2 regions of the Streptomyces sp. NPDC059850 genome follow, and region 1 is predicted to be linked to the other one. Evidence: predicted binding sites of a transcription regulator. Region 1 holds the regulator's gene; the other holds the start of a gene.
The links. The regulator HrcA, encoded in region 1, represses chaperone genes, less so after heat shock. The targets are predictions, from matches to a motif close to TTNGCACTCNGNNNNNCNGAGTGCNAA.
Positions count from the first base shown of each region.

Region 2: ACFV9T_RS26015 (FmdB family zinc ribbon protein) is a predicted target of HrcA. The motif match lies at 10,066-10,092, and genes of this name have one in related genera.

Region 1 is NZ_JBHWJI010000001.1:310,729-324,841, reverse strand. It holds gene ACFV9T_RS01620 (AMP-dependent synthetase/ligase) at 1-918, shown strand, start outside; gene ACFV9T_RS01615 (SpoIIE family protein phosphatase) at 1,062-3,011, shown strand; gene hemW (radical SAM family heme chaperone HemW) at 3,072-4,304, shown strand; gene ACFV9T_RS01605 (DUF3097 domain-containing protein) at 4,301-5,131, opposite strand; gene ACFV9T_RS01600 (MBL fold metallo-hydrolase) at 5,193-5,927, opposite strand; gene hrcA (heat-inducible transcriptional repressor HrcA) at 6,104-7,117, shown strand; gene dnaJ (molecular chaperone DnaJ) at 7,118-8,251, shown strand; gene ACFV9T_RS01585 (nitronate monooxygenase) at 8,374-9,462, shown strand; gene ACFV9T_RS01580 (16S rRNA (uracil(1498)-N(3))-methyltransferase) at 9,459-10,202, shown strand; gene ACFV9T_RS01575 (hypothetical protein) at 10,262-10,786, shown strand; gene ACFV9T_RS01570 (histidine triad nucleotide-binding protein) at 10,922-11,281, shown strand; gene ACFV9T_RS01565 (ribonuclease Z) at 11,287-12,207, shown strand; gene ACFV9T_RS01560 (PfkB family carbohydrate kinase) at 12,303-13,415, shown strand; gene ACFV9T_RS01555 (PhoH family protein) at 13,524-14,113, shown strand, end outside.
Region 2 is NZ_JBHWJI010000034.1:44,046-58,158, reverse strand. It holds gene glpR (gephyrin-like molybdotransferase receptor GlpR) at 1-364, opposite strand, end outside; gene ACFV9T_RS26060 (GNAT family N-acetyltransferase) at 507-1,130, opposite strand; gene ACFV9T_RS26055 (molybdenum cofactor biosynthesis protein B) at 1,127-1,735, opposite strand; gene moaC (cyclic pyranopterin monophosphate synthase MoaC) at 1,732-2,214, opposite strand; gene glp (gephyrin-like molybdotransferase Glp) at 2,277-3,611, opposite strand; gene galU (UTP--glucose-1-phosphate uridylyltransferase GalU) at 3,616-4,518, opposite strand; gene ACFV9T_RS26035 (5-formyltetrahydrofolate cyclo-ligase) at 4,592-5,191, shown strand; gene ACFV9T_RS26030 (penicillin acylase family protein) at 5,382-8,150, opposite strand; gene ACFV9T_RS26025 (hypothetical protein) at 8,233-8,409, shown strand; gene ACFV9T_RS26020 (potassium/proton antiporter) at 8,484-9,992, shown strand; gene ACFV9T_RS26015 (FmdB family zinc ribbon protein) at 10,103-10,480, shown strand; gene ACFV9T_RS26010 (S-methyl-5'-thioadenosine phosphorylase) at 10,577-11,425, shown strand; gene ACFV9T_RS26005 (RcpC/CpaB family pilus assembly protein) at 11,577-12,188, shown strand; gene mscL (large conductance mechanosensitive channel protein MscL) at 12,282-12,767, shown strand; gene ACFV9T_RS25995 (hypothetical protein) at 12,844-13,032, opposite strand; gene ACFV9T_RS25990 (AMP-binding protein) at 13,036-13,611, opposite strand; gene ACFV9T_RS25985 (P1 family peptidase) at 13,781-14,113, shown strand, end outside.

The DNA of each region.
Region 1 (14,113 bases):
ATCGCCCGCGACTACGCCAAGACCTCCCAGGACAACTTCCGCCGCACCGGCACCGCGTCCGTGCCGTTCGCCCTCAAGGCCCAGCACGCCGCCGCCGACAAGCTCGTCTACACCAAGCTGCGCGAGGCGTTCGGCGGGCGGCTGCGCGCCGCCGTGTCCGGTTCGGCCGCGCTGGCCCCCGAGATCGGCTACTTCTTCGCGGGCGCCGGGATCAACATCCTGGAGGGGTACGGGCTCACCGAGTCCAGCGCCGCCAGCTTCCTCAACCCGCCGGACTACCGCACCGGTACGGTCGGCAAGGCGTTCCCCGGCACGGAGGTGCGGATCGCCGACGACGGCGAGGTGCTGCTGCGCGGCCCCGGCATCATGCAGGGCTACCACGGGCTGCCCGACCTGACCGAGAAGGTGCTGGAGTCCGACGGCTGGTTCCACACTGGCGACATCGGGGAGATCTCGCCCGACGGCTATCTGCGGATCACCGACCGCAAGAAGGACCTGATCAAGACCTCGGGCGGGAAGTACGTCGCCCCGGCGGAGGTCGAGGGCCAGTTCAAGGCGGTGTGCCCGTTCGTCTCCAACATCCTGGTGCACGGCGCGGACCGCAACTACTGCACCGCGCTGATCGCCCTCGATGAACCGACCCTCATGGGCTGGGCGCGGGAGCACGGCCTGGCGGGGAAGTCCTACGCCGAGGTCGTGGACACCGAGGCGGTGCGGGAGTTGATCGACGGTTATGTGCAGCGGCTCAACGAGGGGCTGCAACGCTGGCAGACGATCAAGAAGTTCCGGCTGCTGCCGCGTGATCTGGATGTGGAGCACGGTGAGCTGACGCCGAGTCTGAAGATGAAGCGACCCGTGGTGGAGCGCGAGTACAAGGCCCTGATCGAGGACATGTACGCCGGTACCCGCGAGGCCTGACGGCAGGGCTTTACCGGAAGGGCCATTACCGGAACAGGCTCGTCCTACGCACGATTTTTCCCCTCAACACAGTTAACTTGCGTGACTCGGTGCATATAACTGCGGTCCGTCTGTCACTCTGTCCGTGCCGGGTTACGGCGCATATGACGGAGCTTCTCAGGAGCCGCACAGTGGGGACGTCATCTTCCACCCCGTCTGCATCCGCAGGCGGGGTGGCTCTGCCGGTCGGGGGAATCGGTCCCGTACGTACCAGTGCCTCGGCCCGTGCGAGCCTGCCCGGCAGCCCGCTCGCGGCCTCCGCGGCACGCCGGTTCGTGCGCGCCGCGCTCGCCGAGTGGGTCGCGCTCGACGTACCGGCCGCCGACCGGATCACCGACCGGACCGCGGACGAGGCCGTCCTGCTGGTGAGCGAGCTGGTCACCAACGCCGTGGTGCACGCGGGCACGGCCGTCGAGGTGTGCTGCGCGCTCGATGTGTCCAGCCACGAGGGCGATCCGCCCTCCCTCGTCGTCGAGGTGACCGACCACCACCCCACCCGGGTGCTGCGCGGCGACCCGCCGGACGGACCGGACGGCGCGGAGTGCGCGGGCGGCCACGGGCTGCGGCTCGTCGCCGAGATCGCCGAGGCGTGGGGGACGACGTACCGGCGGGCCAGCAAGACGGTGTGGTTCCAGGTGTCGGTCACGCCCGCCGCCGAACCGGCGGTGCCCGAGGAGCCCGCGGCCGGGGACCTCGCGCCCTCGTGGGCCTCGCGCGGCACCGGGATCGTCGCCCCCGTGCCGCGCCGGGTGCCCGCCCGCCGCGCCGATCCGGAATGGACCCGGCACGGCGCGCTGTCCTTCCTCGCCGAGGCGTCCGACCTGCTCGCCGGGCAGTTCGACGAGGAGCTGGTCACCTCGCTGGCCGGACAGCTGCTGGTGCCGCGGCTCGCCGACTGGTGCGCGGTCTGGCTCGACTCCGGCGGCGGACCGCCGCGGCTGGCCCGGGTCTGGCACGCCAGCGAGAGCCGCATGGAGGGGCTGCGGCAGGTGCTGGAGAAGGAACCGCCCCAGCTGCCCGCCACCGCGCGCGGCGGCGCCCTGGACTGGCCGTGGCCCGCCGACCCCGCGGCGTACGGGCCCGGCGGCGCGGCCCTGGCCTGCCGGCTGATCGCGGGCGGGCGCGCGCTGGGCACGCTGCTGATCGGGCGGGCCGGGCTGGTGCGCATGCCCGACGAAGTCGTCGGCCTGATCGAGGACTTCGCGCGCCGCGTCGCGCTCGCCCTCGCCTCCGCCCGGCGCTACACCCGCCAGGCCACCATCAGCCGGGTGCTCCAGCGCGGGCTGCTGCCGTCCGGGATCGCCCGCATCCCCGGCGTCGAGTCGGCCGTCGTGTACGAGCCGACCGGCGACATCTCGGCCGGAGGCGACTTCTACGACGTCTTCCCGGCCGGTGACGGCCGCTGGTGCTTCGTCCTCGGCGACGTCTGCGGAAACGGTCCTGAAGCGGCCGTGGTGACCGGCCTGGTCCGCCCCTGGCTGCGGCTGCTGGGCCGCGAGGGCTACGAGGTGGGCGAGGTCCTCGACCGCCTCAACCAGCTGCTGGGCGAGGAGGCCGTCGGCGAGGCCGTCGAGGCCGCGGGCGGCGCCGACCCCGGCGGCGCGGGCCTGCCCCCGGGCGGCGGCCCCGCGCGGTTCCTCTCGCTCCTCTACGGGGAGCTGGTGCCGCTGGGGCCGGGCGACGAGGGCGGCGGCGTGCGGTGCACGCTGGCGAGCGCGGGCCATCCGCTGCCGCTGGTCCTCCAGCCCGATGGAACGGTACGAACGGTCGCCGTGCCGCAGATACTCCTCGGCGTGGTCGAGGACGCCGCGTATGAGAGTGAAACGTTCGATCTGGCGCCCGGCGAGACCCTGCTGTGCGTGACCGACGGGGTGACGGAGCACCGCTCCGGCAGCCGCCAGTTCGACGACGAGGACGGCCTCGCGGCGGTGCTCGCGGGCTGCGCCGGGGTGAGCGCGCGGGAGGTCGCGGAGCGGGTGCGGCGGGCGGTGGACGAGTTCGCGGAGGAGCCGCCGGACGACGACCTGGCGATGCTGGTCCTCAGAGCGCTGTAGCGCGCGGGCTTTCAGGGCGCCCGGCGGGGCGCGCCCGCGCCATGGCGGACAATGGGGCGTATGCCTTCCGTACTGCCCGACGGCGACCCCATGCCCCAGGACGGCGCGCTGCCCCCCGGCGCGCTGGCCGCGGCGGCGGGGCGGCCGCTGGGGTTCTATCTCCACGTGCCCTACTGCGCCACCCGCTGCGGGTACTGCGACTTCAACACGTACACCGCCGCCGAGCTGCGCGGTTCCGGCGGCGTGCTCGCCTCCCGGGACAACTACGCCGACCAGGTCGCGGAGGAGGTGCGGCTCGCGCGGAAGGTGCTGGGGGACGACCCGCGCCCGGTCGAGACCGTATTCGTCGGCGGCGGCACGCCCACCCTGCTCGCGGCGGCGGACCTCGGGCGGATGCTCGGCGCCATCCGCGACGAGTTCGGGCTCGCGGACGGGGCCGAGATCACCACCGAGGCCAATCCGGAGTCGGTCGATCCGCGGTATCTGGAGGCGCTGCGGGACGCCGGGTTCAACCGGGTGTCGTTCGGGATGCAGAGCGCCCGGCAGCACGTCCTGAAGGTGCTGGACCGCACCCACACCCCCGGGCGCCCCGAGGCCTGCGTCGCGGAGGCGCGGGCCGCCGGGTTCGACCATGTGAACCTGGACCTGATCTACGGCACCCCCGGCGAGAGCGACGACGACTGGCGGGCCACCCTGGAGGCGGCGCTCGGCGCGGGCCCGGACCACGTATCGGCGTACGCGCTGATCGTCGAGGAGGGCACCCAGCTGGCGCGGCGCATCCGGCGCGGCGAGGTGCCGATGACCGACGACGACGCCCACGCGGACCGGTATCTGATCGCCGAGGAGATGCTGTCGGCGGCCGGATTCGACTGGTACGAGGTCTCCAACTGGGCCACCTCGCCCCAGGGCCGCTGCCGCCACAACGAGCTGTACTGGCGCGGCGCCGACTGGTGGGGCGCGGGCCCCGGCGCCCACAGCCACGTCGGCGGGGTGCGCTGGTGGAACGTCAAGCACCCCGGCGCGTACGCCCAGGCGCTCAGCGAGGGCCGCTCACCGGGCGCCGGGCGGGAGCTGCTGTCCGACGAGGAGCGCCGGGTCGAGCGCGTCCTGCTGGAGCTGCGGCTGTCCGAGGGATGCCCGCTGGAGCTGCTGCGCCCGGCCGGTGCGGCGGCCGCGGCCCGGGCGCTGGAGGACGGCCTGCTGGAGCCGGAGCCCTACCGGCGGGGCCGGGCCGTGCTCACGCTCAGGGGCCGTCTGCTGGCCGACGCGGTGGTACGGGACGTGGTCGACTAACCGGCCTCGGGCGCCGTCACGAAATCGATCAGCTCCTCGACCCTGCCCAGCAGCTCCGGCCGCAGGTCCTTGTAGGTGTGGACCGCGGACAGGATCCGCTGCCACGCCGCGCCCGTGTTCTCCGGCCAGCCCAGCGCCCGGCAGACGCCCGTCTTCCAGTCCTGGCCGCGCGGCACCGTCGGCCAGGCCGGAATGCCCAGCGAGGACGGCTTCACGGCCTCCCACACGTCGATGAAGGGGTGCCCGACGACCAGCACGCTCTCGTCGGTGATCTGCTCGGCGATCCGGGACTCCTTGGACCCGGCCACCAGATGGTCCACCAGGACACCGAGCCGGGCGTCCGGGCCGGGGGAGAAGTCGCGCACGATGGCGGGCAGGTCGTCGACGCCCGCCAGGTACTCCACGACCACGCCCTCGATGCGCAGATCGTCGCCCCAGACCCGCTCCACCAGCTCCGCGTCGTGGCGGCCCTCCACATAGATGCGCCCGGCGCGGGCGACCCGCGCGCGGGCGCCCGGGACGGCGACCGAGCCGGAGGCGGTGCGCTGCGGGGCGCTCGGGGCCGTCGAGCGCGGGCGTACGAGGGTGACGACGCGGCCCTCCAGGAGGAAACCGCGCGGCTCCATCGGGAAGACGCGGTGCTTGCCGAAGCGGTCCTCAAGAGTGACCGTCGGCCCCTGCGCGGTCTTCTCGCAGCGGATCACGGCACCGCAGAACCCCGTGGTGACCTCCTCGACCACGAGGTCCGGGTCCGCGGGGACCTCGGGGGCGGGCTGCTGCCGCTTCCAGGGCGGGGTCAGGTCCGAGTCGTAGTGTCGGCTGCGCATCCGGATGACGATAGCGCGGCGGGTTAACGGGACACGCCGAGGCGCGTTAAGGGGAGGCGCCTCAACGGGACACGCCGAAGCGCGCGGCCAGTTCGTCGCGTTGGGCCCGTACGAAGGCCGCGTCCACGACCGACCCGTGGCCGGGGACGTACCGCGCGTCCTCGCCGCCGAGGGCGAGCAGCCGGTCGAGGGCGGCGGGCCAGTGGGCGGGGATCGCGTCGGGTCCGGCCTGCGGCGGGCCCGACTCCTCCACCAGATCGCCGCAGAAGACCACCTCCGGCTGGCCCGGCACGCCGCCCGGGACCAGAACGGCCAGGTCATGGGCGGTGTGTCCGGGGCCCACGTTCGCCAGAAGCACAGACCGGCCGCCCAGGCCGAGGGTGATCTCCCCGGAGACCACGTGATGCGGCGGTACGAGGTGATCGGCGGCCTCGGCGGCGGCCCCCGGGGGCACACCGTGCCGTATGGCGTCCTCGCGCAGCGCCTCCCGGTCGCGGCGCAGCAGACCGTCCACGCCGGTGGCTCCGTACACTTCGCAGCCCGCGAACGCGGCCGTCCCCAGGACGTGGTCGAAGTGCGGATGGGTGAGCGCGATCCGGGTCGGACGGCGGCCGGTCAGCCGGGTGATCTCGGCCCGCAGCGCCGCGCCCTCGCGCAGCGTCGAGCCGGTGTCCACCACGAGGACGTCCGTCCGGCCGGTGATCACGCCGATCGTGCAGTCCCAGTCGGGCAGCCTGCGGCGGGCGACATCGGGACCGAGCTGTTCCCACCCGGCCTCTTCCCAACACGTCTCCATACCGAGACGCTAGCTCCAACAGCGATAGCGTGACGGGTGGCCGGGGCGCCGGCGGGGGGCGGCTCTTGCCGTGCCCACCGCACCCCGCCGTACACTGGCTGAGGGGTTCTGGCACTCGTGACCGTTGAGTGCCAGAGGGACGACCTGATGACACGGCTGGACTGGAGGTGCGCGGGGTGCTCAGCGAACGCAGACTCGAAGTGCTGCGTGCCATTGTCCAGGACTATGTGGGCACCGAGGAGCCGGTCGGCTCCAAGGCGCTCACCGAGCGGCACCGGCTGGGGGTCTCCCCGGCCACGGTGCGCAACGACATGGCCGCGCTGGAGGACGAGGGCTTCATCGCCCAGCCGCACACCAGCGCCGGGCGCATCCCCACGGACAAGGGCTACCGGCTCTTCGTGGACCGGCTGGCCGGGGTGAAGCCGCTGTCCGCGCCGGAGCGGCGGGCCATCCAGAGCTTCCTGGACAGCGCCGTCGACCTCGACGACGTGGTGGGGCGCACCGTCCGGCTGCTGGCGCAGCTGACCCGGCAGGTCGCGGTGGTGCAGTATCCGTCGCTGACCCGTTCGACGGTGCGGCATGTGGAGCTGCTGCCGCTGGCCGCGGCCCGGGTGATGCTGGTGCTGATCACCGACACCGGGCGGGTCGAGCAGCGCGTGGTGGACTGCCCGGCTCCGATCAGCGACGACTCGCTGGCGGATCTGCGGGCCCGGCTCAACAGCCGGGTCGTGGGGCGGCGGTTCGCGGATGTGCCGCAATTGGTGCAGGATCTTCCGGAGTCCTTCGAGCAGGAGGACCGGGGGACGGTCTCGACCGTGCTGGCGACATTGCTCGAAACGCTTGTCGAGGAGACCGAAGAGCGGCTGATGATCGGCGGCACCGCGAACCTCACGCGCTTCGTGCATGATTTCCCCCTGACGATCCGGCCCGTGCTGGAGGCACTTGAGGAGCAGGTCGTCCTCCTCAAGCTGCTCGGCGAGCAAGACTCGGGTATGACCGTGCGTATTGGGCATGAGAATGCTCACGAGGGGCTGAATTCCACCTCGGTCGTCGCGGTCGGCTACGGTTCGGGCGACGAAGCCGTCGCCAAACTCGGCGTGGTCGGACCGACCCGCATGGACTACCCCGGAACGATGGGAGCGGTACGCGCAGTGGCACGTTACGTCGGACAGATCCTGGCGGAGTCGTAAGTGGCGACGGACTACTACGCAGTCCTGGGCGTGCAGCGCGATGCCTCGCAGGACGAGATCAAGAAGGCATTCCGCCGGCTCGCACGCGAGCTGCACCCGGACGTCAATCCGGATCCGAAGACCCAGGAGCGGTTCAAGGAGATCAACGCCGCTTACGAGGTGTTGTCGGACCCGCAGAAGAAGCAGGTCTACGACCTGGGCGGGGACCCGTCGGGTTCGGCCGCGGGCGGTGGCGCCGGTGGGTTCGGCGCGGGCTTCGGCAACTTCTCCGACATCATGGACGCGTTCTTCGGCACCGCCTCGCAGCGCGGCCCGCGGTCCCGCACCCGGCGCGGCCAGGACGCCATGATCCGCCTCGACGTGGAGCTGAGCGAGGCCGCGTTCGGCACCACCAAGGACATCCAGGTCGACACCGCCGTGGTGTGCACGACCTGCAGCGGTGAGGGCGCGGCGCCGGGTACCTCGGCGCAGACGTGTGACATGTGCCGCGGCCGCGGTGAGGTATCGCAGGTGACGCGGTCCTTCCTCGGCCAGGTCATGACCTCGCGGCCGTGCCCGCAGTGCCAGGGCTTCGGCACCGTGGTGCCGACCCCGTGCCCGGAGTGCGCGGGCGACGGGCGGATCCGCTCGCGGCGCACGCTGACCGTGAAGATCCCGGCCGGTGTGGACAACGGCACCCGCATCCAGCTCGCGGGCGAGGGCGAGGTCGGCCCGGGCGGTGGCCCGGCGGGCGACCTGTACGTGGAGATCCACGAGGTCCCGCACCCCGTCTTCCAGCGGCGCGGTGACGATATGCACTGCACGGTGACGATCCCGATGACGGCGGCGTGTCTCGGCACGAAGGTGCCACTGGAGACGCTGGACGGCCTGGAGGAGATCGACATCCGGCCCGGCACCCAGTCCGGCCAGTCGGTTCCGCTGCACCAGCGCGGCATCACCCATCTGCGCGGCGGCGGCCGGGGCGACCTGATCGTGCACGTCGAGGTGACGACCCCGACCAAGCTCGACCCGGAGCAGGAGGAGCTGCTGCGGCGGCTGTCCAAGCTGCGCGGCGAGGAGCGGCCGACAGGGGAATTCAAGCCGGGGCAGCAGGGGCTGTTCTCGCGCTTGAAGGACGCGTTCAACGGACGGTAGGCGCCCGGCCGGGGGTCCGGCCCGCGGCGGAGCCGCCATTGTCCGCAGCGCCCCCGGGGGATGCAGCCAACGGACGCTGATCCGGTGACGGATCGTCGCGGAGGGCATGGCACGATGTGGCCATGTCCTCCGCGCTGACCGATCTCGCTCGGTACCCGATCGTGCAGGCTCCGATGGCGGGCGGGGCCTCCTGCCCGCAGCTCGCCGCCGCTGTCATCGAGGCCGGGGGCCTCGGTTTCCTCGCCGCCGGTTACAAGACGCCGGAGGCGATGTACGAGGAGATCAAGCAGCTGCGCGGGCTGACCGGCCGCCCCTTCGGCGTCAACCTGTTCATGCCGCAGCCGCCCGGCGACCCGACCTCCGTGGCGGTCTACGCCGACCGCCTGGCGGGTGAGTCGTCCCGCTACCAGACCGCCCTCGGAGACCCCGAGGCCAGCTCGGACGACGCGTACGACGCCAAGCTGGCGATCCTGCTGAACGACCCCGTTCCGGTGGTCTCGTTCACCTTCGGCTGCCCCACCCGCGCCGTGCTGGACGCGTTCGCCCGGGTGGGCACCCGGACCATCGTCACCGTGACCTCGCCGGTCGAGGCGGAGACCGCCCAGTGGGCGGGTGCCGACGCCGTCTGTGTCCAGGGCGTGGAGGCCGGTGGCCACCAGGGCGGCTTCCGTAACGACCCGGCGGACGACGCCCCCGGCGCCGTGCTCGGGCTGCTGTCGCTGGTCGCGCTGGTGCGCGAGACCGTGCAGGTCCCGATCATCGCGGCGGGCGGGCTGATGCGCGGCTCGCAGATCGCCGCGGTGCTGGCCGCGGGCGCGTCGGCGGGACAGCTGGGCACCGCGTTCCTGGTCTGCCCCGAGTCGGGCGCGAACGCCCTGCACAAGTCGGCCATGACCGATCCGCTCTTCGGCCGGACCGAGCTGACCCGGGCGTTCTCCGGTCGCCCGGCACGCGGGCTGGTCAACCGGTTCATCCGCGACCACGGCCCGTACGCCCCGGCCGCCTACCCCCAGCTGCACCACCTCACCTCCGGGCTGCGCAAGGCGGCGGCCAAGGAGGGCGACCCGCAGGGCATGGCGCTGTGGGCCGGGCAGGGGCACCGGCTGGCGCGCGAACTGCCCGCAGCGCGGCTGGTGGAGACCCTGGTGGTCGAACTGGACGCGGCGCGGTCCGGCTACGGGCTCCAGGCCCCGCGAGGCGTGGTGTCGTGAGCGCCCCGGTGTTCGTGGCCGACGACCTCGCGGGAGCGGCCACAGGGGCCCGTATCGCGCTGGAGGGCCCCGAGGGGCGCCACGCGGTGTCGGTGAAGCGGCTGCGGGTCGGCGAGGCCGTCGTCCTCACGGACGGCGCCGGTACGGGCGTATCGGGCACCGTGGCGGCCGTCGAGGGCAAGGACCGGCTACTGGTCGAGGTCGACGGCGTACGCCGGGAGGCGGCGCCGAGCCCGCGGATCACCGTCGTGCAGGCGCTGCCCAAGGGCGACCGCGGCGAGGTGGCCGTGGAGACCATGACCGAGACGGGCGTCGACGCGATCGTCCCGTGGGCGGCCGCCCGCTGCATCACCCAGTGGAAGGGCGAGCGCGGGCAGAAGGCGCTCGGCAAGTGGCGGTCGACCGCGCGCGAGGCGGGCAAGCAGTCCCGCCGTCTGACCTTCCCGGAGGTCGCGGACGCGATGACGACCAAGGAGGTTGCTCGACTTCTCGCCGAAGCCGACCTCGCGGCCGTGCTCCACGAGGAGGGCAGCGAGCCCCTGGCGACGGCCCAACTGCCCCACGAGGGGCATATCGTGCTCGTCGTGGGCCCCGAAGGGGGCGTCTCGCCGGAGGAGTTGGCGGCCTTCGCCGAAGCGGGTGCGGGTCCGTACCGGCTGGGCCCGAGCGTGCTGCGCACCTCCACGGCCGGAACGGCCGCCGCCGCACTGCTGTTGGGGCGCACCGGCCGCTGGGCCTGACGCCCGGGTGGCCGACGAAGGTCTTCCGGTTCGCCGTGGGTGATGGGAACCTGTCCTCTATGGGGGTATTAAGCCATCATGTACGGCGCGGATGGCCGCTGCTGGCCGCCGTGGCCACGGTCGTCGCGGCCATCGCGGTGACGGGCTGTGAGCCGAGGGACGGCGCGGTCACCGCGGTCGCCGTCTCGATCACCACGGACAAGGTCGGCACCTCCGCCCTGGAGCGGGGCGGCATCGGGGTGCGCTGGCTGACCTGTAACGCGGATCTGAAGCGCGGCCCCACGGCCGGGGCCTCGGCATCGAGCGCCGGTGATTCGGGCACCACGGACGCCTCGGTGGACTGCCGGGGCAGGACCGAGGACGACAAAACCATCGGGATCAGAGGCAAGGTCACCTATGTGCGCGAGAACCACTGTGTGCGCGGCGATCTGACCGGCACGGTGCAGGGTCAGCGGGTCTTCCAGGCCCATGTGATCGGCGAGTGCGACGGCGGCAGCGACACCGACGGCCGCGACGGCACGGTGAGCCCCACGCCGACCCGCACCCACCCCTGGGAGCAGAGGACCACCGCGCCCGGGAAATAGGCTCCCGTGGACGTTCCTTGATCACCATCTGGTTCGAGCGCACCGCCCCGCGGGAGGCCCGGTAGCATCCCGTGCGGAAGCCTTGATGATCCAGAAGCGCTGATGATCCAGCCGACGATCCGTAAGGAGCCACCGGTGGCGGGAGAACCGCAGGCCGACTGCCTGTTCTGCAAGATTGTCTCGGGGGAGGTCCCGGCGACCGTCGTCCGTGAGACGGACACCACCGTCGCCTTCCGCGACATCAACCCCCAGGCACCGACGCACGTCCTGGTGATCCCCAAGGCGCACTACCCGGACGCCGTGTCCCTGGCGGCCGCCGAGCCGCGGATCGCCGCCGACGTGCTGGTCGAGACGGGTGCGGTCGCCGCCCACGAGAAGATCGACGACACGGGCTACCGGGTGGTGTTCAACACGGGCTCCGGGGCCGGGCAGACCGTCTTCCACGCGCACGCCCACGTCCTCGGCGGCCGCGGCCTCAACTGGCCCCCCGGGTAGTCCCGTTGTCCGCACGTGAAGTGGTCGTCCTCGGCACCGCCAGCCAGGTGCCCACCCGGCACCGCAACCACAACGGCTATCTGCTGCGCTGGGACGGCGAGGGCGTGCTGTTCGACCCCGGCGAGGGCACGCAGCGGCAGATGCTGCGGGCCGGGGTCGCCGCCCATGACATCAACCGGATCTGTATCACCCACTTCCACGGGGACCACTCGCTGGGGCTGTCCGGCGTCATCCAGCGGATCAACCTCGACCGGGTCCCGCACCCGGTGACCGCGCACTACCCGGCGAGCGGACAGCGCTTCTTCGACCGGCTGCGGTACGCCACGGCCTACCGCGAGACGGTCCAGCTGGCCGAGCAGCCGGTCGGCGGAGACGGCGGGGTGATCGCCCGTAACCCCGCGTACACCCTGGAAGCGGCCCGGCTCTCGCACCCGGTCGAGTCGTACGGCTACCGCCTCGTCGAGCCGGACGGCCGCCGGATGCTGCCGGAGCGGCTCGCGGCCCACGGGGTGCGCGGGCCCGAGATCGGCCGTCTCCAGCGCGAGGGCGCCATCGAGCGGGACGGGCGCACGGTCACGCTGGAGGAGGTCAGCGAGGTCCGGCGCGGCCAGCGGTTCGCCTTCATCATGGACACCCGGCTGTGCGAGGGCGCGCACGCGCTGGCGGAGGGCTGCGATCTGCTGGTGATCGAGTCGACCTTCCTGGACGAGGACGAGCCCCTCGCCACCGAGCACGGCCATCTGACGGCCGGGCAGGCGGCCCGGATCGCGGCCGGGGCGGGCGTACGCCACCTGGTGCTGACGCACTTCTCGCAGCGGTACGGCGACCCGGCCGAGTTCGAGCGCCAGGCGCGGGCGGCGGGCTTCGACGGGGAGCTGACCGTCGCCAAGGACCTGATGAGCGTCGCCGTACCGAAGCGCCGCTAGCGCTCTCCGGTCGCGCTCCGCCGCGATCGGGCACACTGGCCGCATCCGCCCCGCCCGCAGCGACAGAACAGAACGGCCCGACCTGGGAGCACACGGTGACGACACACGACGGTGACCAGTCCTCGGCGAGCTGCCCCCTGCTCGATCCGCTCGCGGCCGTCCGGGGCCCCGGCGACACCGGCTGTGACGTCTATCTCACCGGCACCGTCTTCCTCGACATCATCTTCACCGGCCTGGACTCCGCGCCCGTCCGCGGCACCGAGTCCTGGGCCCGCGGCATGGGTTCCAGCCCCGGCGGCGTCGCCAACATGGCCACCGCGCTGGCCCGGCTGGGGCTGCGCACCTCGCTCGCCGCCGCCTTCGGCGACGACCACTACGGCGACTACTGCCGGGACGCGCTGGAGCGCGGCGAGGGCATCGATCTGGCGCTCTCCCGCACCATTCCCGGCTGGCACTCCCCGGTGACCGTCTCCATGGCGTACGAGGGCGAGCGCACGATGGTCAGCCACGGCCACGAGGCGCCGCCGCCCGAGGAGGCCGCGCCCAGCAGCCCGCCCCCGGCCCGGGCCGCCATCGCCTCCCTGGTCCCCGGCCGCCGGGAGGAGTGGGTCGCCGAGGCCGCCCGGCGCGGCAGCCGGATCTTCGCGGACGTCGGCTGGGACGACACCGGCCGCTGGGACCCGGCGGACCTCGCCGACCTGGAGCACTGCGAGGCGTTTCTGCCCAACGCGGCCGAGGCGATGAGCTACACCCGCACCGAATGCCCGCGGGCCGCCGCCCGCGCGCTCGCCGACCTGGTGCCGCTCGCCGTGGTCACCCTGGGTTCGGAGGGGGCGTACGCGGTGGACGGCCGCACCGGTGAGACCGCCGAGGTGCCCGCGATCGCCGTGGAGGCCCTGGATCCGACCGGCGCGGGCGACGTGTTCGTCGCGGGCTTCGTCACCGGCACGCTCGCCGACTGGCCGCTCGCCGACCGGCTCGCGTTCGCCGGGCTGACCGCCGCGCTGTCGGTCCAGGAGTTCGGCGGCTCGCTGTCCGCTCCCGGCTGGTGCGAGATCGGCGCCTGGTGGCAGCACGCCCGCTCGTACGACGACCAGTCGCCGAGCGCGCTGCGCCGGTACGCCTTCCTCGACCGGCTGCTGCCGACCGCCGCCCGCCCAGGGCTGCTGCGCCGGGCCGTTCCCACCATCGGTTTCCGCCGGGCGTGAAAAGCGCTCGGGTGTTGTCGGTGCCCCGTCGTACCCTGGTATCTCAAGGTTGTCGAGGAGCGAGAACCCTTGTCGCAGGAGGTAGGAGCAGGCCGCAGAGCCGAGCCCATGACGCAACCAACCACAGCACCGCAGGCGCACGCACAGTTCACGGTCCCGACCAAGCACCCGATGGTCATGGTCCTGGGGTCCGGGGATTCACTGCTCCGCGTGATCGAAAAGGCGTTCCCGAAGACCGATATCCATGTCCGGGGCAATGAAGTCAGCGCGACCGGGGACCCTGAGGAAGTAGCCCTGGTCCAGCGTCTGTTCGATGAGATGATGCTGGTGCTCCGCACCGGTCAACCGATGACGGAGGACGCGGTGGAGCGCTCCATCTCCATGCTGCGCGCAGCGGAGAACGGCGAGGGCGAGGCGGCCGAGACGCCCGCCGAGGTGCTCACTCAGAACATCCTGTCCAACCGCGGCCGCACCATCCGCCCCAAGACGCTCAACCAGAAGCGCTATGTCGACGCGATAGACAAGCACACCGTCGTCTTCGGCATCGGCCCGGCCGGTACCGGCAAGACCTATCTCGCGATGGCCAAGGCGGTCCAGGCCCTGCAGTCCAAGCAGGTCAACCGGATCATCCTGACCCGGCCCGCGGTCGAGGCGGGGGAGCGGCTCGGCTTCCTGCCCGGCACGCTCTACGAGAAGAT
Region 2 (14,113 bases), on a different contig from region 1:
GGGTCACGGGCTCGGCGAAGGCCCGGACGTCGACCGCGTCGGTGACGGCTTCCGGGTCGGCTGAGTAGCGGTCGGCCGAGTGGCGTTCCGGGTCGGCGGAGCGACCCCCGGCATCGGGGGCGTCCGTCTCCTGGGCGGTACGTGCCGCCAGGTCGTCCGGGGTCCCCGGGCACTCTCGGTCCTCCAGCCCCTTGGCGTAACGGCGCTCCATGCCCGCCCGTCCGGACAGCAGCCGGATGGCCGTGCTGAAGCGTTCCGTCGGACGGGCCTCATTGAGCTCGTCCTGCCTACGGAGCCACATCGGCACCAAATAGGCGGCCCAGGCCCCGACGATGACTGCGTAGATGAGGCCACTGCTACTCACGCTCACACGGTAGAGGGGTCCGCATGAGGCCATCTGCCAATTGGCGCGGTGTGTCGCACGATCTGGCTGATATCTCGAAAGTTTTTTGTGATTGTTGGGATGACCAGGCTGGGAATGGGCCCAATGTAATCGAACAGAGTTTTTATTTCTGCGATGCCCCTGGTCGGGTCCGGTGCCACCGGGTGAGCAGTCCCTCCGACAGCTCCTCCACGGTGAGCGCGAAGACCAGGTGGTCGCGCCACGCGCCGTCGATGTGCAGATAGCGCGGCCGCAGCCCCTCCTCGCGGAATCCCAGTTTCTCCACCACCCGGCGGCTCGGCAGGTTCTCCGGCCGGATGCACACCTCGATGCGGTGCAGTCCGACGGTGCGGAAGCAGTGGTCGGCGGCGAGCGCGACCGCGGTCGGCATGACGCCGCGCCCGGCCACCGCCTGATCGACCCAGTAGCCGACATGGCCCGAGCACATCGAGCCCCAGGTGATCCCGGCGACCGTCAACTGCCCGGCCAGCCGCCCCTGGTGCTCGATGACGAACGGCAGCATCCGCCCGGCATGCGCCTCGGCGCGCAGATGACGCACCATCTGCCGGTAGGTGGGCCGCTGGGTGACGGGACCGCCGGGCGCGGGCGGCGGGATGGTCGCCTCCCAGGGCCGCAGCCATTCCCGGTTGCGCTGGTTGACCTCGCGCCACACGCGCTGGTCGCGCAGCTTTATGGGGCGCAGGACCGTGTCACCATCCGCCAGCACGACCGGCCAGGGCGCGTTCAGCTCGCGCTCCCGGCGGGACCGGCGGCATCGGCTGCGTCGGCTTCATCGGCCGGTCCGGCAGGTCTGGCGGGTCCGGCGGGTCGGGGGTGGTCGCCGCCGTGGATCTGGTCGACCGCGTGCACCAGGAGCCGCCCGAGCACCGCGAGGCCGTCGCGGACGCCTCCGGTCGAGCCGGGCAGGTTGACGATCAGGGTCGTCCCCGCGACCCCGGCCAGCCCCCGGGAGAGCGCGGCGGTGGGCACCTTGGCGAGCCCTTCGGCGCGGATGGCCTCCGCGATGCCGGGGATCTCGTAGTCCAGCACCCGGCGGGTGGCCTCGGGGGTGCTGTCCATCGGGGTGAGCCCGGTGCCGCCGGTGGACACGACGACGTCGTACGAGGCGGCCACCGCTTCCCGCAGCGTGGCCTCCACCGGGTCGCCGTCGGGCACCACGCGCGGGCCGTCGACCGCGAAGCCGAGCGCGGTCAGCCCCTCGGCGATCAGCGGACCGCCCTTGTCCGGGTAGACCCCGGCGGCGGCGCGGTTGGAGGCCGTGACGACCAGGGCGCGGTACCGCGACGCTCCGTCAGGGGCGCCAGGACCGGCAGAGGCGCTGGGGGCGCTCATTCCCGGCTCCAGTCGCCGGACTTGCCGCCCGTCTTCTCCTCCACCCGTACGTCGGTGATGACCGCGCCCTTGTCGACGGCCTTGACCATGTCGATCACCGTCAGGGCGGCGACCGAGACCGCCGTCAGGGCCTCCATCTCGACGCCCGTACGGTCGGTGGTCTTCACGGTCGCGGTGATCTCGACCGCGTCGTCGGCGACCGTGAGGTCGACCTTCACGCCCGACACGGCGAGCGGATGGCACAACGGGATCAGGTCCGGGGTGCGTTTGGCGCCCATGATGCCCGCGATCCGGGCAGTCGCGAGGGCGTCACCCTTGGGGACGCCCTCGCCCCGGAGCAGTTCGACGACGCGCGGCGCGACGAGCACACGGCCGCTCGCGCGGGCGGTGCGCGCGGTGACGTCCTTGGCCGAGACGTCGACCATGCGCGCCGCGCCCGCCGGGTCGAGATGGGTGAGGTGGTCCTGGGCGCTGCTCATCGTTCTCCCGGTCCGGGCCAGGTGGCTCTGTGCGACGACACCGTACCCGCCGTAGACCCCGGCTAGGCGAGAAGGACGACGTCCACCTCGGTCCCGGGGGCCACCTCGGCCACGTCCTCGGGGATCACGAGCAGCGCGTTGGCCCGGGCGAGAGCCTTGATCAGATGCGATCCGGCGCCGCCCACCGGGGCGACCGTGCCCGGCTCGCCCGGCGTCGCCGACGGCTCGTACCAGCCCCGCAGGAACTGGCGCCGACCCTCCGGCGAGGACGCGATGCCGTCCGGGCAGACGGCCCGCACGGTAGTGCGGTGAACCAGCCCCGCGCCCAGCATGGTGCGGATCACCGGCCGTACGAACAGCTCGAAGGAGACGTACGAGCTGACCGGATTGCCGGGGAGGGCGAGCAGCGGAGTCCGGTCGGAGCCGACCCGCCCGAAGCCCTGAGGCTTGCCGGGCTGCATGCCGACGGTCCGGAACTCGACCTCGTGCATCGCCTCCTTGACCACGTCGTACGCGCCGACGCTGACTCCGCCGCTGGTGACGACGATGTCGGCGCGGCTCAGCTGGTCCTCGACGGTGGAGCGCAGCGTCCCGGCGTCGTCGGCGACCGCGCCCACCCGGTAGGCGATCGCCCCGGCCTCCTGGGCGGCGGCGGTGAGCTGGTAGCTGTTGGAGTCGTAGATGCGGCCGGGCCCGGTCTCCTCACCCGGCTGGACCAGCTCGCTGCCGGTGGACAGCACCACGACGCGGGGCCGCGGACGGACCCTGACCGTGGCCCGGCCGATGGCGGCGAGCAGCCCGATCTGGGCCGCCCCGAGGACCGTACCGGCGCTCAGCGCCAGCTCTCCCGCCCCCGCGTCGCTGCCCCGGGTGCGCACATGCTGCCCGTCCCGGACCGGCCGGAAGACCCGCACCAGGCCGCTGCCGCCGTGCGGATCCGAGCTGCGGGCGGGCATGCCGCTGACCGGACCGTCGTCCAGTCCGCCATCGGTCCACTCGACCGGGACAACGGCCTGTCCGCCGGGCGGCAGCGGGGCGCCGGTCATGATCCGGGCGGCCTCACCGGGGCCGACGGCGGGCAGCTCGCCGCTGCCCGCCGCGATGTCCCCGACGACCGTCAGCACCGCGGGATGCTCGCCCGTCGCCGCCCCGACGTCGGCCGTGCGGACGGCATAGCCGTCCATCGAGCTGTTGTCGAAGGGCGGGAGGGCCGCGGGCACGGTGACGTCCTCGACCAGGACGCAGCCCAGGGCGTCCAGCAGCTGCAGCTCGATGGGGTCCAGCGGGTGGACGTGCCCGAGGATGTCGTCGAGGTGCTCGGCCACCGACCAGACCCGGTGACGCTCCCGGCCCTCGTCCGTGCCCTGATCGGCGGCCCGTGCCGCGGTGCTGCTCAAAGTGCTACATCTCCTCGGTGACGTAACTGCGAAGCCATTCCCGGAAGTCCGGGCCCAGGTCCTCACGTTCGCACGCGAGTCTGACAATGGCACGCAGATAGTCGCCACGGTCGCCTGTGTCGTACCGCCGGCCCTTGAAGACGACGCCGTGCACCGGGCCTCCGATGTCCGGATCCGAGGCGAGCGCCTGGAGCGCGTCGGTCAGCTGGATCTCGCCGCCGCGGCCGGGCTCGGTGCGGCGCAGCACGTCGAAGACGGCCGGGTCCAGCACATAGCGGCCGATGACCGCGTACGCGCTGGGCGCGTCGGCCCGGTCGGGCTTCTCCACCAGTCCGGTGACCTGGACGACGCCCTCGTCCAGGGTGGGCTTCACGGCGGCGCAGCCATAGAGGTGGATCTGCGCGGGATCCACCTCCATCAGGGCGATGACACTGCCGCCGTGCTGCTCCTGTACCTCGACCATCCGGGCCAGAAGCGGGTCGCGGGCATCAATGAGGTCGTCGCCGAGGAGGACGGCAAAGGGCTGGTCACCTACGTGCGGGGCGGCGCACAGCACGGCGTGGCCGAGGCCCCGGGGGTCGCCCTGCCGGACGTAGTGCATGGTCGCCAGGTCGCTGGACTCCTGGACGCGGGCGAGGCGGGTCTCGTCGCCCTTGCGCGTCAGGGCCTCTTCGAGCTCGTAGTTGCGGTCGAAGTGGTCTTCCAGGGGCCGCTTGTTGCGACCGGTGATCATAAGAACGTCGGACAGGCCGGCGGTGACGGCTTCCTCGACGACGTACTGGATCGCCGGCTTGTCGACGACCGGCAGCATCTCCTTCGGGGTGGCCTTGGTGGCCGGGAGGAAGCGGGTTCCGAGGCCCGCGGCAGGGATGACAGCCTTGCTGATCCGAGTACGCGATTGAGTCATGTCCCGAACCTTATCCGGTGCCTTTTAGGCAATTGATGAGGATACGGTGAATATGACATGAGACAGGAAGTATGTGCACTCAGTGAGCACCCCCGACGCTAATAAGCCCACGTTGCGGAGACGTCTCCTGACGGTGAGGTCCGGGTTGACCGCAGATGACATCGAGGCGGCCGGGGCGTCCCTGGCGTGTCGCGCGCTGGAGCTGCCGGAGCTGGCCCGGGCGGGCACCGTGGCGGCCTATGTCTCGGTGGGGCGCGAGCCCGGTACGCGCGCGCTGCGGGACGCGCTGCGGGCGCGGGGCGTACGGGTGCTGCTCCCCGTCCTGCTGCCGGACAACGACCTCGACTGGGGCGCGGACGAGGGCCCGGACGGGCTGGTGCGCGCCGGACGGGGGCTGCTGGAGCCCGGCGGGCCGCGGCTGGGCCCGGAGGCGGTCACCCGGGCGGACGCGGTCCTGCTGCCGGGACTCGCGGTGGACCGGCGCGGTATGCGGCTGGGGCGCGGCGGCGGTTCGTACGACCGGGTGCTGGCCCGGCTGGCGCGGGCCGGGGCCGACCCCGCGCTGGTGGTGCTGCTGTACGACGGCGAGCTGCTGGACGCGGTCCCGGAGGAACCCCATGACCGGCCGGTGCACGCGGCGGTGACGCCGTCGGGGGCACACCGCTTCACCTGAGCCCCAACCGGCGACGGCCCCGCACCGCAACAGCCCCGCCAGGCGGCAGCCCCCGCACGGCAACAGTCCAGCCCGGCAACGCGACGGCCCCGCCACGGGCGCCCGAAGGCGCTGTGGCGGGGCCGGAGGTTCGCGGACCCCCTTCCCCGGGCCGGGGGCGGGAGCGGCCCGCAGCGGGCCGTCTGCGGCCTCAGGGTGTGAGGGCCAGCTGATCGTCCGTCGACTTGTCCACCGCGGTCTTGCTGAACGCCCAGGGCAGCAACTCGCCCTTCGCCCACTTCTCGGTCTGGTCCGTGTAGTGCGCGTTGTAGGCGTGACCGGAGGCACCGGTGAGGTTGATCCACCGCGACTTGTCGAAGTTGTCGAGGTTGACGACCATCCGCATCGACGGCACCCAGGTGACGTCGTAGCCGCCCGCCGCGTTCCAGCCGGTCGCGTTGACCGCGGCCTCGCCGCCCGCGAGGTCCCACGGGCCGCGGTTGAGCATCCACTGGACGACACCCGGGCCCGCGGTGCCCAGCGTCTGGTTCTTCAGCGTCAGCCGGTGCAGCCGGCCCCAGCTCCAGGTGTTGATGTTCTTGCCCAGCTTGGCGGTCAGCTCGGAGCGCGCGTCCTTCATGGCCTCGGCGAGCAGTTCGTCACGGTTGGCCGCGCCCGGCTGGTTGCGGGTGCCCGTGGTCTTCCACCAGTCGCTGCCCGGCTCCTTGAGGAGCTTCCGTACGACCTCGTACCAGCGGTCGCCGCCGTCCGGCTGGGCCTGGTCGGCGTCGCGGGTGCCGCACTCGCGGACCAGCCGGGTGTTGCCGTCCAGGTCCTCGATCGGACCGGAGTCCCCGGCCGGGCGCACCCGCAGGCACTGCCCCTTGACCCGCAGCTCCTTGGGCATCTTCTCGCCGAAGGCGAGCATCAGGGTGTTGCGCCAGACGGCGTTGAAGTACGCGGCGGCCGACGAGTCGGCGTCCTGGGTGTAGTCCCAGCCCTCCAGGAGCTTCTGGGCCTCGCGGACGAACGGGTCCTTGATGTTGATCTTCAACAGATAGGGCGTCAGCACCTTGGCGATCTCACTGCTGTTGTCCGTCTGCAGCGTCTGCATGTCGTCCGTGGAGATCTTCCCGCCGTCCTTGATCTTTGACTCGATCAAGTCGGTGATGCGCTGGCTCCGCGCGCCGTACCCCCAGTCGTCGGTCAGCAGGTACGGGTACTTCTTCTTGTCTATGACGGCCTGGTTGGCGGTGACGATGAAGCCGCGGTCGGGGTTGTACTCCCAGGGCAGCGCCGACTGCGGGATGAACTTCGACCAGCGGTAGCGCGAGTCCCAGCCGGGCGCCGGGTAGCGGCCGTCGCCCTTGGAGCGCACCGGGATCCGGCCCGGCGCCTGGTAGCCGATGTTGCCCTTGGTGTCGGCGTAGATGAGGTTCTGGGAGGGGACCGCGAAGTCGCGGGCCGCCGCGCGGAAGTCGTCGAAGTTCCGTGCCTTGTTCAGCCCGAAGACCGCGTCCATGCTGTTGGACGGCGACAGGGCGGTCCACTTCAGGGAGACCGCGTAACCGTCGCCGCGGTCGGGGGCCACGTCATCGGCCCCGCTGCCGACCGGTGCGTTCTTGCCGACGTTCGTCAGCTCGTCGTCCCGGTCGGAGACGATCGGCCCGTTGTTGGTGCCGCGTACCGTGATCGTGCGGCTCTTGCCGCCCGCGACCTTGATGGTCTCCTCACGGCTGCGGAACGGGACCTGCTTGCCGTCGTAGAGATAGTGCGTCGCGTTGACCTTCTCCAGGTAGAGGTCGCTGACGTCGGCACCCAGGTTGGTCATCCCCCAGCTGATGTCCTGGTTGTGACCTATGACCACGCCGGGCATCCCGGAGAAGGTGTATCCCGCCGTGTCGAACGGGCACTTGCTGCTGACCTGATTGCAGTGCAGGCCCATCTGGTACCAGACGGACGGCAGCTGGGGCGCCAGATGCGGGTCGTTGGCGAGCAGCGGCTTGCCGGTGGTCGTGTACCGGCCGGAGACGACCCACGAGTTGGAGCCGATACCGCTGCCGCTGGGGCCGAGCAGCGCCGGGATCTTCTCCAGGGTCTTGGACATGGACGTGAGCTGGCTCTGCAGGCCCTGGGCCGCTCCGGTGGCCCCGCCCCCGTTCACCGTGCCAGCGGACCCCGCGTTGCCCGTGGTGCCCGTGGACGTCGCCTTGGGGTCGAACTCGTCGGTGGCCTCGTTGAGCGCGCCGCCCTGGACGATCGGCTTGTTCCGGCTGTACGGGTACGACGGGTACAGCTCTTCGATCTGCTTGGCGCTCAGCCGGCTCGACGCCAGCGCGCGGTCCACCTCGTCCTGCATGTTGCCGCGCAGGTCCCACGCCATGGCCTTGAGCCAGGCGACCGAGTCGACCGGGGTCCACTTCTCGGGCTTGTAGCCGTCGTTCTCGAAGCCCAGCGCCGCGTACTCGACCGACAGCGCCTTGCCCTCATGGTCCTTGAGGTAGGCGTTGACGCCGTCGGAGTAGGCCCGCAGATACTTCTTGGTTTCGGGCGACAGCTTGGTGTCGTACTCCTGCTGCGCCACCCGGCGCCAGCCCATGGTCCGCAGGAACGCGTCGGTCTCCACCTGGCTGGAACCGAACATCTCCGAGAGCCGACCGGCCGTCATATGACGGCGGACATCCATCTCCCAGAAGCGGTCCTGCGCCTGGACGAAGCCCTGGGCGCGGAAGAGGTCTTCGGATGAATTGCCGTAGATCTGGGGTATGCCATTTCCGTCGCGCTTGACCTGGACAGGGTCGTCGAGACCCTTGACCTGCAGCGACCCCGTGGTCTCCGGGAAAGAGGCCCGCACGGTACTGATACTCCAGTACGTGCCGAAACCGGTACCCCCCAGGAGCAGCAGCACGACTGCGATCACGATCAGGCGGAGACGTCGGCTCTTCTTCTTAGGAGGAGAGCCGGTTGTGTTGGCGGGCATCGCTGTCCTTCGAGGGGCAGGGTGATCCTGGAGTGCTGGAGCAACCATAGGCGCAGGGCTGTCGCCGCCCCTACGCGGAGTCATGGCTGACGCCGTCCACCGGCCACCCCGGCCTGCCACCGGCTCCCCGGACCGCGCCACCGGCCACCCGTACCGGGTCGCCCGGACCGGCTCAGCGGACGCGCCACCGGACTCCGGACCGGGCCTCCCGCACCTCCGCGGTCGGCCCGCGTGGAAGGCCCGCGTCAAGAACCCGTAAAATGTTAGGTAAGGCAATGAAGTTCCGGTCGGCCGGGAACCGTTCATCTCGTCCCCGAAGGTCCCGCCGCTCACGTGAGAAAGGTTCGGCCCCTGACTGTCCACCACCTCAATGAACTGCTGCTGGTCTGCTCTCTCGTCCTGCTCGTCGCGGTGGCGGCCGTAAGGATCTCCTCCCGCAGCGGGCTTCCCACCCTGCTGCTCTACCTCGGGATGGGCGTCGCCCTGGGCACGGACGGGCTCGGCGTCACCTTCGACAACGCCGAACTGACGCAGGTCATCGGCTACGCCGCGCTGGTGGTGATCCTGGCCGAGGGCGGTCTGGGCACCAAGTGGCGAGAAATCAAACCCGCGCTGCCGACCGCCGCCGCACTGTCGACCGTGGGCGTCGCGGTGAGCGTGGGGGTCACCGCCGCGGCGGCGCACTATGTGGTGGGGCTGGACTGGCGGCAGGCGCTGATCATCGGCGCGGTGGTGTCGTCCACGGACGCGGCGGCGGTCTTCTCCGTGCTGCGCAAGGTGCCGCTGCCCAAGCGGCTCACCGGTGTCCTGGAGGCCGAATCGGGCTTCAACGACGCCCCGGTGGTGATCCTTGTGGTCGCCTTCTCCAGCCAGGGCTCGATCGATCCCTGGTACCAAATGATCGGCTTGATCGCGCTGGAGCTGGCGATCGGCGCGGCGATCGGTCTCGCGATCGGCTGGCTGGGCTCGTACGGTCTGCGCCGGGTGGCCCTGCCCGCCTCGGGCCTGTACCCGATCGCGGTGATGGCCATCGCGGTCGTCGCGTACGCGGGCGGCGCGCTGGCGCACGGCTCCGGCTTCCTCGCCGTCTACCTCGCCTCGCTCGTCATGGGCAACGCGAAGCTGCCGCACTGGCCGGCGACCCGCGGTTTCGCCGAGGGGCTCGGCTGGCTCGCCCAGATCGGCATGTTCGTCCTGCTCGGACTGCTGGTGACGCCGCACGAGCTGGCCGACGACATCTTGCCGGGCGTCGTCGTCGGACTGGTGCTGACCGTGGTCGCCCGGCCCGTGTCGGTACTGGTGAGCACGGCGCCGTTCCGCGTCGCCTGGCGGGAGAAGGCCCTGCTGTCCTGGGCCGGACTGCGCGGCGCGGTGCCCATTGTGCTCGCGACCATCCCCATGGTCGGCGAGGTGCCCGACAGCCGCCGGATCTTCAACATCGTCTTCGTCCTGGTGATCATCTACACCCTGATCCAGGGGCCGACACTGCCCTGGTTCGCCACCCGGCTGCGACTCGAGGAGGCGGAGGGCACCGCGGATCTCGGCATCGAATCGGCGCCGCTGGAGCGGCTGCGCGGCCATCTGCTGTCGGTGTCGATCCCCAGGGACTCCCGGATGCACGGGGTGGAGGTCGCCGAGCTGCGGCTGCCGCCCGGGGCCGCGGTGACCCTCGTCGTCCGGGACGGCAACAGCTTCGTACCGCTACCGTCGACCGTGCTGCGGCGCGGCGACGAACTCCTGGTGGTGGCCACCGACCCGGTACGGGACGCGGCCGAGCAGCGGCTGCGGGCGGTCGGCCGGGGCGGCAAGCTGGCGGGCTGGCTGGGCACCGGTGGCGGCTGATGGCGTGGCGTAGGTCACCGTCTGCCGTACCGCAGTGGACTGGCGGGCCGGAATACTGCACTATGGAGCGTCGTTAGCACTCAACGAGTGAGAGTGCCAGGAGGAAGTACGTGCCGACCTACCAGTACCAGTGCACCGAGTGCGGCGAGGGCCTCGAGGCGGTGCAAAAGTTCACCGACGACGCGCTCACCGAATGCCCCGAGTGCCAGGGACGCCTGAAGAAGGTGTTCTCCGCGGTCGGCATCGTCTTCAAGGGCTCCGGCTTCTACCGGAACGACAGCCGTTCCTCGTCCAGCGGCTCGAGCGGCAGCTCGGCGAAGCCCGCGGCGAAGAGTGACAGCGGCTCGTCGTCGGACAAGGGCTCGTCCCCCTCGTCCTCCTCCTCGGACAGCTCCTCGGGGTCGTCTTCCTCCTCCTCGTCTTCCTCGTCGACGTCTTCTTCTTCGTCGACCACGTCATCGTCGAGCAGCACCAGCTCGGCCGCCTGACACTCACGTCACCGCGCCCCCGCCGCTCCCTCCCGGGAAGCCGCGGGGGCGCGGTGCGTGCGGGCACCGTGAGCGGCGGCTGACTAGGGTGATCGCATGGCTGAGACGAGCAGCACACAAGCGGACATAGGGGTCATCGGAGGGTCGGGGTTCTATGCCTTCCTCGACGATGTGACCGAGATCACCGTAGAGACTCCCTATGGGGCTCCGAGCGATTCGCTCTTCCTTGGCGACATCGCGGGACGGCGGGTCGCCTTCCTGCCCCGGCACGGCCGCGAGCACCATCTGCCACCGCACCGGATCAACTACCGCGCCAACCTGTGGGCCCTGCGCGCGCTCGGGGCGCGGCAGGTGTTCGGACCGTGCGCGGTGGGCGGACTGCGGCCGGAGTACGGGCCGGGGACGCTGCTGGTGCCGGACCAGCTGGTGGACCGTACCAAGGGCCGTACGCAGACCTACTTCGACGGTGAGCCGCTGCCGGACGGGCAGGTGCCGAACGTGGTGCACACGACCTTCGCCGACCCGTACTGCCCGGTGGGGCGGCAGGCCGCGGTGACGGCGGCGCGCGGACGCGGCTGGGAGCCGGTGGACGGCGGGACGATGTGCGTGGTCGAAGGGCCGCGTTTCTCCACTCGCGCGGAATCGCGCTGGCATGCCGCGCAGGGCTGGTCGGTGGTCGGGATGACCGGGCATCCGGAAGCGGTTCTCGCCCGTGAACTGGAGCTGTGCTACACGTCGTTGACGCTGGTCACCGACCTGGACGCAGGGGTGGAGACGGGTGAGGGCGTCTCGCACGCCGAGGTGATGAAGGTGTTCGGCGAGAACGTCGGGCGGCTGCGCGAGGTGCTCTTCGACGCGGTGAGCGGCCTTCCGGACAACGCCGAGCGGGACTGCCTGTGCACGCACGGGCACGACGGCTGGGACCTGGGGATCGAGCTGCCGTAGCGGCTGGACTGGCCGGGGGGTGCGCTCGTGTGGGTGGCCGAGTTGTCCACAAGGCGGCGGCCGTCCACAGGCCCCAGCGGGATCGGGCGGGGCCGGGCATGGTGAAGGGGCCCAGAAGCTCCCGGCTCCTCACGGCAGGCGGTGTTGTGCCATGTCCCATCCGTTCTCCGCGCCCCCGTCCCCCACGTCCCCGTTTCCCGCGCCCCTCTCCCCCGGCTCTTCTCCGCTGACCCGTGCCACTCCCCCGGCCCGGGCGGTGCCGCGCTTCGGTCCGGTGCGGGTGGCGCGCGACGGCAGATACCGGCTGCGGCGGTCCGCGCGGCGACGGCGGCGCTCGATGGCGGCCGGGCTGGCGCTGACGGCCGCCGCGCTCGCCGCCGCCGCACCGTCCGGTCAGGGATCCACGCGCCCGGAGTCCGCACCCGCCGCCCCGGCCGGGGGCCGCTACGAACCGCCGCGCCCCGCCATGGTGTCCGCGCCGGTCCGGATCGCCGACGCGGCGGCGGTGCGGCTGCTGCGCCCCGGCGACCGGGTGGACGTGCTGGCCACGCCCGCGCCCGACGCCGTCCGGCGCAACGGATCCGGTGCCCCGGCGCGGGTGGTCACGCGCGGTGTCCGGGTGGCCGCCGTTCCCGGCCTCCGGGACAGCGGCCCGCCGGATGACGGGGCGCTGGTGGTGCTCAGGGTTCCGCGCGCGGCCGCCGCCTCGCTCGCCGGGGCCGGGGCCACCTCACGGCTGGCGGTGACCCTGTGCCGCTCCTGACATGCGTGCCTCGCCTCCAAGCCCAGCTCGGCGCCGGTGTAGGTTGCGGAACCGTCCGCTCCAGCACCGTGGCGGCGAGAGAAAGGCAGTGGGTTGAGCACAGAGAAGGTGCCCGAGGAGAAGCAGAGCGTCCTGGAGGGCTTCAAAGCCTTCCTGATGCGCGGCAATGTGATCGACCTCGCGGTCGCGGTGGTGATCGGAGCCGCCTTCACATCCGTCGTGAACTCCATAGTGAAGGGCTTCATCAATCCCATCGTGGGTGCCTTCGGCACGAAGGACCTGGAGAAGTACCGCTCCTGCCTCGAGGCACCCTGCGAGACAAACGCGGCGGGCGAGGTGGTGCGCGGCATCCCGATCCTGTGGGGCAGCGTGCTGTCCGCCATCCTGACCTTCCTCATCACCGCGGCGGTGGTGTACTTCCTGATGGTGCTGCCGATGTCGCGCTATCTGGCGCGCAAGGCCGCCAGGGAGCAGCAGGCCGAGGAGGAGCTGGCCGAGACGGAGGCCGAGGAGATCAGCCTGCTCCGCGAGATCCGGGACGAGCTGGTGGCCCGGCGCGAAGGCGGCCCCAGCTCCTAGCCGAGCGCCTGCTCGGCATCGCGCGCCGCCTGGGCTCTCGGCGCAGTCAGGGCCCTCGGCGTGGGGCCTTCCGCCCTCAGAGGTGGTGGGGCGGCTTCTCGTCGAGGAACCGGGCCAGATCCGCGGCGCTGTCGGCGCCGTGGCCGCCGGAAGCCCGCTCGCCCCACCCGCGGTCCGTATCGTCCGAGGACGGCTGCGCCAGCGGATCGTCGAAGATCAGCGCGGCGGCCGGATCGCGCGGTTCAGGGGCGGGGGCGGTGCTCATGGCTCAAGCGTACGACCGCGGCAGCGGTTCGGTGTACCGGCCGAGTTCGTCGTGCCACCACAGGTCCCGGCCGGGCTTCCAGGACACCGGGCGGGAGAGACGGTGCACGACCAGCACGTTCCGGACGCCGGGGCAGCCGGTGAGCGCCCGGTCGACGACCTGCTTGAGCGGGTACTGCTCACCGCAGCGCTGTTCCCCGTCCGCGGTGATGACGATCTTGGCGTCCATCTCCCTGACCCGGTCGCGCAGTTCATGCGGGCGCAGTCCCACCGGCAGGCTGCCGCGTACGACATCGAGGCGGCCGCAGGCGAGCGTGGCGATCACGGATTCGGGCACCAGCGGCAGATGCACCGCCACCCGGTCACCCGCCCGGACCCCCAGCCGGGTGAGAGCGGCGGCGGCCCTGGCGGCCTGGTCGAGCAGTTCGGCGTGGGTCAGCTCCTCGGTGCAGTCGGGCTCGCTGATCCACCGAAGGGCCACTGGGGCGGTCTGCCGGGTGGCGGCGGCCAGCGTCGGGAGCTCCTCCGTACGGGAGGTTCGGAGCGCGGCGGTCTTCATTGAGGCGGGGACGAACGGCATAACGCACAGCCTGCTGTCACGGCATCAACGTCTGATGAACGCCCGCTATATGTGGCCGCGTTGGCCCGGCGCTCGCCCTCCCGAAGTGCCTTCGGGAGCCTTCTTTACGGGGCCGGATACGCCTCGGTGTACGACCATGGCACGAGTCGCCGTGCTACGCATAGCGTTCATGGATGCCGAGCGAACGACCAACGCCGAGCAAACGACCGACGACTTCCCGCGAGCCGGCCGGGCCGACGCACTGACGGACGTACCCGGGCTGCGCGTCGGTCATGCGCGGCGCACCGGAGACGGGTGGCTGACCGGCACCACCGTCGTGCTGGCTCCCGAGGGCGGCGCGGTCGCCGCCGTGGATGTGCGCGGCGGCGGACCGGGCACCCGGGAGACCGACGCCCTCGATCCGCGCAATCTCGTCCAGCGCGTGGACGCGGTCGTGCTGACCGGCGGCAGCGCGTTCGGGCTGGACAGCGCCTCGGGGGTGGCCGGTTGGCTGGAGGAGCGC